DNA from 2 places in the Sporosarcina thermotolerans genome. Region 1 is predicted to be linked to the other one. Evidence: riboswitches for the same ligand, from Rfam matches in the RefSeq annotation. Region 1 holds a riboswitch; the other holds the start of a gene.
What was found. Region 1 has a riboswitch for cobalamin ahead of ACFPZG_RS02615 (ribonucleoside-diphosphate reductase subunit alpha). Riboswitches for the same ligand answer to the same signal wherever they lie in the genome.
Positions count from the first base shown of each region.

Region 1 (3,193 bases):
AGCCACGAAGATCTTTATTCAAACGATCAGGAAAAGGATCTAAACATAACGATGAATGCATTGGTCGCGAAAAATGCCGAATCATATTATCGTGCGATGATGCAGGACGACGCCATCTCTTGGAATATACGCGATATGCATATGGTGGAGGCGGTCGGCGAACTATTGAACTACCATGGCGATGACGCCAAAATCATCATCTGGGAGCATAACACGCATGTTGGCGATGCATCGGAAACATCAATGGCCGACCATGATATGATCAATGTCGGTCAGCTCATCCGGGAGAAGTATGGAAGGGATGACACATTTGCCATCGGCTTCGGTACGTATGAAGGAACCGTCATTGCAGGCGAAGGTTGGGGCGAACCGTTACAAAAGATGAAAGTCCCACCCGCCAAGTTCAATTCATGGGAAGGTCAGATGCATGCAGCCGCTGAAGTAGATCAGGTTATTCTTTTCACGGAGGAAAACCGTCATTTATTCAATGAATGGATCGGCCATCGCGCTATCGGGGTCGTCTATAATCCGGAGTTTGAAGCGTATGGAAACTATGTATCATCAAGAGTTGGCAGCCGGTATGATGGGTTTATTTTTGTTGATCAAACGACTGCGCTGACACCAATCAATTCCAATGATTAAGAGCCACGCAATTGCATGGCTCTATCTTTTAAAGAATGGCATTCGCAATGATTTTATCGAGTTTACGTACATCCACTTTTTTATTCAGATTAAATTTAAGTTTTCCTGCCTTCGTCCACAATTCAATTTCAGCGTTGAAATCAATCCGTCCTGCGTTTTCTGTGGAGTACATATTGATTGACTTAAAAGGAATCGTATAGATTTCAACCTTTTTACCTGTCAGTCCTTGCTTGTCTGCGATAATAAATCGTTTGTTTGTTACAACCGCCACATCACGAATTGTTTTATAGGCAACCTCTGCTACTTCGCCATCAATGAGCAAATCCTTTATTTCGTCTGGAACAGCAACTTCCTCCGTAAACGTCCAAGCCATAATTGCGTTTAAATCAGCCATTGGAACCCCTCCTCCTTTTTATATTTATCATCACATATATGAGTAATGAAGTATAGGGAGAAGTCCGTAAATTAAAATATCTTTCTACCTATTTACGATTAAACCACAACATGTTAGGGTAGTAGTTATACATAAGACACAATATATAGTATCGAACGATGGAATGGTACCGTTATCGGTTTAAAAGGGAATCCGTAATTGGAGCTGTCCCCGCAACTGTAAACGCAGACGACCGTCTCAAAAACCACTGCAGCATGAAGCCGCGGGAAGGGGAGATGGAAGGAAGAAGCGTTAGCCAGTAGACCTGCCGTCCATCGTCAAGCGACACTTTCTTCGGGGGTTGAGAGGTGGAAGCGAGCGGGTATTTTTTGCTTTCACTATTTAGGCGAGGTCCCGATCTGTTTCCTAATCAAATTCCATGAGCGATGACTCTACCGAAGAGGTGGAATCATCGCTTTTTTGTATTGTGTCACAAAGGAGGAATCATTTTGATGACATTGATTCGTGAAAAGATGGATGTAGCGGGCATATTTGGAAGCCTAAAGGCGGAGTTCGGGGAAACACGGTTGGCGGTGTTAGAAGATGCGAGTCTAAAATGGTTGGAACGCCATTCCGATGGAGAAAAATCTGAGTGGACGAAAGCGATGATTTTGGAGGCGCTTAGCTATATCGATGAAGCATCCGGTTATTGGACATTCGTTGCTGCGAGGATTTATTTACAAGATGTTTATTCACGCCAGGAAAGCGTTAGGGGCGCAAAAGCATATACGGATTTTGCCGATAACGTGGAGCGGCTTGTTGAGAAGGGCTTGTATACATCTGTTTTGATTGAAAAATATTCGCGCGAGGAATTGGATGAAGTAGGAACATTCTTGAAGCCGGAAAGGGACAAGCTGTTCACGTATATTGGATTGAAAACACTTATGGACAGGTATGTTGCAGTTGATTTCAATAAACAGCCTGTCGAATTGCCGCAAGAACGTTGGCTCATCATTGCGATGACGCTCATGCAAAATGAAACTGAAAATCGCCTTGAAAAAATTGCGGAAGCATATTGGGCGATGAGCAATCTGTATATGACAGTCGCGACGCCGACGCTTGCGAATGCGGGCAAGCCGCATGGTCAGCTGTCGAGCTGCTTCATTGACACGGTCGCTGATTCGCTGCAAGGCATTTATGACAGCAATACCGATATTGCGAATCTATCGAAATACGGCGGTGGAATTGGAGTTTACATGGGCAAAGTCCGTTCACGCGGGTCTTCCATCCGTGGTTTTAAAGGTGCCTCAAGCGGCGTTCTTCCGTGGATCAAGCAGCTGAACAATACGGCGGTAAGCGTCGATCAGCTTGGTCAGCGCCAGGGGGCAATTGCAGTTTACCTCGATGTTTGGCATAAAGATATTTTCACTTTCCTTGACCTCAAGCTGAACAACGGGGACGATCGCTTGCGTGCGCATGATATTTTCACAGGAGTCTGCCTTCCGGATCTATTCCTGGACCAAGTCGAAGCGCGTGGCGATTGGTATTTATTCGACCCGCATGAAGTCCTGACTGTTATGGGATATTCGCTTGAGGATCATTATGATGAAACGAAAGGTGCCGGTTCATTCCGCGATAAATACGAGGAATGCGTGAACCATCCGGAATTGTCAAAGGAGACCGTCCCGGCGATTGAAATCATGAAACGGATCATGCGCAGCCAGCTTGAGACGGGGACGCCATTCATGTTTTACCGTGATGAAGTAAACCGGACAAACCCAAATAAGCATAAGGGTATGGTGTATTCCAGTAATTTGTGTACAGAAATCATGCAAAACATGAGTCCAACCGAATTCGAATCGGTCACTTTTGAAGACGATATCGTCGTGACCCGTTCGAAGCCTGGAGATTTTGTTGTATGCAACTTGTCGTCCGTGAACCTTGGCCGAGCAGTACCCGCAGACGTATTGGAACGACTTATTACGATCCAAGTCCGCATGTTAGACAACGTCATTGATTTGAATAAAATCCCGGTCATCCAGGCGCAACGGACGAACGCCCGCTACCGTGGCATCGGCCTTGGAACATTCGGCTGGCACCATCTGCTTGCATTGAAAAACATCCAATGGGAATCGGATGAAGCGGTTGACTATGCGGACGAACTGTATGAAAGAATTG
Region 1 covers NZ_JBHSRM010000002.1:325,968-329,160, reverse strand. The annotation lists gene ACFPZG_RS02625 (erythromycin esterase family protein) at 1-642, shown strand, start outside; gene ACFPZG_RS02620 (PH domain-containing protein) at 671-1,036, opposite strand; cobalamin riboswitch at 1,183-1,362, shown strand; gene ACFPZG_RS02615 (ribonucleoside-diphosphate reductase subunit alpha) at 1,528-3,193, shown strand, end outside.

Region 2 (3,193 bases), 110 kb from region 1:
GTAAAAGATGTACGCGAACACCGGTGCACCGATGAATGCTGTAATGACGCCAACCGGCAATTCTGTTGGCGAGATGATTGTTCTCGCGATCAGGTCGCAGATGATGAGCAAGGATGCGCCGTTCATGAATGATAAAGTGAGCAAATGTCGGTGATCCGACCCCCACATGAGACGTGTCATATGTGGCACGACTAATCCGACGAAGCCGATAGTCCCTGAAACGGCGACTGCTGAGCCTGTTAATATGGAGCCTCCTAAAAGGATCATGATTTTACGGCGTTTGACGTTGACACCTAAATGATGGGCGCGTTCTTCCCCGAATAGCATTGCATTCAATTCCCTGCGGTTGAGCCAAAGGATGAAGGAGCCGATGACGACGAACGGCAGCACCATTAAAATGTAATTCCACCCTCGCATCGAAACGCTTCCAAGGAGCCAACTGATAATTTGCCGTAGTTCTTCGCCTGTGAGAGCGATCATGAGCGACAGGACCGAGCCTAAAAATGAACCGAAGATGATTCCGGTTAGAATGATTGTTTCCATTTTCATCGAGCGGTCTACGAGTTTTGCAAAGCTAATGACGAGGAACATTGTCACGGCTGCGCCTGCCATACTGAATACTGGAAGTGTATATGTGCCCAAAATTGGAATCGATAAACCAAAAAAGAGTGTCACAACAGCACCAACAGAGGCGCCGGACGACACTCCGAGGGTGTATGGATCTGCGAGCGGATTTTTCAGCAATCCTTGGAAGGCGGCTCCTGAAATTGCGAGCGATGCACCGACTAACCCAGCGAGGATGACGCGGGGCATGCGGATTTTCCATAGTATATTTGAAGCTGTTGTATCCGATGAGTCCCAAAATGTTTGAACCGGAATTTTAACGGTTCCAATTGATACACCGAGCCATACCGCCACGATAAGTGTGGCGGCGGACACGATGTAGGCAATTATTGCTTTATTCACCGAAAACCTCTGGGTAAACCGCCTTCGCTACTTCTTCCAGTCCTTCAGCAAGGCGTGGACCCGTACGGCTTGTCAAGTTTTCATCGACTTGAATGACAGCGTCTTCCTTGACGGCAGTGATATCCGCGAAGCCTGCGCGGTTTTTCACGCTTTCAACGATATCCGGAACGTAGCTGTACATAACAAGGATGACGTCAGGGTTTTGACTGACGATTTCTTCAGGGCTGATCATGACCCAGCCTTCTTCAGTAATTACGTTTTCAGCACTAATCATCTCAAGGATTTCTTGCATGAATGTGTTTTTGCCTGGTGCGTAGATAGGCGCATCGGATGTTTCGATGAAGACACGCTTCATGTACTTCGCTTTGACTTTGTCAGTTTTCGCGATTGTCTCAGCCACTTTCGCTTTCATGTCAGATACGATTGTTTCAGCTTCTTTATTCTTACCTGTTGCTTGTCCGATTGTCTCGATTGTCGTATATGTTTCATCGAAATTCGTTGCGTTCTTAACTACAAACACTGTAATGCCTGCATCGCGGATTTGTTGTAGCCCGTCAGCGCCCATGCCAAGGCCGGATTCATGTGCAAAAACAACGTCAGGGTTCATTGCCACGATTTTCTCGACATTGAACTCCTGTCCTCCAATTTTTTCTTTTTCAAGAGCTTCTGCTGGGTAATCATCAAAATCACTGACGCCAACGATTTCTTCGTTGAGGCCGAGCGCAAATAGAATTTCCGTATTGCTTGGCACCATGGAAACGATAGTTTCAGGTGCTTTATCAAGCGTGATTTCATTGCCGATTGCGTCAGTTAACGTAAGCGGGAATGCTTCTTTTGCAACATCACTTTGTGTTGTTTTTGATGCGTCGTCTTTCTTCGCATTATCCGTGCCGCATGCCGCGAGCAGGAACGTCGCAAGGATTGCTGTCAGCCATAGTTGCCAAAACTTTTTCATTCTCTTTTCCTCCTGTTTGTTCCAAATAAAAATCCCCCGTTTTGTGAACGGAGGAATGTGCTTAGTAAAAATACGGCGTGCGAAAAGAATAACTGTGCCGATTTCCACCAAACCTATCCTCGTAGGGTACGGGTGACTCATGAAGGCAGGTCTCCTGGCTCGTGCATCAAACGCATTGCCTGCGCCTTCCCGGAAGTTTTTCCAGTGGCGTTCTTGCGGCAAGACTAGCACATACAGTGGCGGGACCGCGCCGGCATTGAACCGACTTCCCTTTTAACCCCGGCGTTGACGGCGGGGCACCTTCATGTTTGGTTATGTAATTTTTGGTACGAGATTAATTATACTATAGATTTTTTTGTTGTCGAGGGGCGTTATGAGGGATTGCGGGGATTTATGCGTGAGTATTGTGATTTATGCGTGATTGTGAGGATTTATGCGTGATTTTAGGCATTTATAAGTTTTTGGGAGGATTTATGCGGGATTGCGGAATTTTATGCGTTTTTGGGCAGGATAATTACTTTTATGCAGACACTAAAAAGCCCCTCCACTGTTTGGAGGGGCAAATCGATTCGATTACATTCTTTCCGGAGCGGATACGCCGATTAGTTTCAATGCGTTTGCGATTGTTGTGCGTGTTGCAGTTATTAGAGATAGGCGTGCTTTGGACAAGTCGCGGTTTTCAGGGTCAAGCACTTTTTCCGCGTTGTAGAAGCTGTGGAATTCCGCGGCAAGCTCTTGGATATAGATTGTGATCCGGTGCGGAGCGCGCATTCTTGCTGCATCGCTTACTACCCGCGGGAAGTCGCCGATTTTCTTTAATAGCGACGATTCTTTTTCGGATTGCAATAAATTCAAATAATCCGTTGAAGCGGAAAGATCTGATTCATCCGCTTGTCGCAAAATTGATGAAATCCGAGCGTGCGCGTATTGCGCGTAGTATACAGGGTTTTCATTCGACTGCGAAATGGCAAGGTCGAGGTCGAAGTCCATCTGTGAATCGCCCGAACGCATTGCGAAGAAATAACGGACTGCGTCAAGACCTACGTCTTCAACAAGTTCGCGCAACGTGACAGCTTTCCCCGTCCGCTTGCTCATTTTGAACTTTTCGCCGTCTTTGTAAAGCTGCACCATTTGTGCAACTTCCACTTCAAGTGTGTCGCGGTTGTAGCCCAACGCTTCAATCGCTGCCTTCATACGCGGGATATAACCGTGGTGGTCAGCACCCCAGATGTTGATGAGCTTATCGAAACCGCGGCGAAGCTTGTCTTCGTG
Region 2 covers NZ_JBHSRM010000002.1:219,157-222,349, forward strand. The annotation lists gene ACFPZG_RS02050 (FecCD family ABC transporter permease) at 1-966, opposite strand, end outside; gene ACFPZG_RS02055 (ABC transporter substrate-binding protein) at 959-1,921, opposite strand; cobalamin riboswitch at 2,049-2,240, opposite strand; gene argS (arginine--tRNA ligase) at 2,495-3,193, opposite strand, start outside.
Region 2: another riboswitch for cobalamin. It lies ahead of ACFPZG_RS02055 (ABC transporter substrate-binding protein); the one in region 1 lies ahead of ACFPZG_RS02615 (ribonucleoside-diphosphate reductase subunit alpha).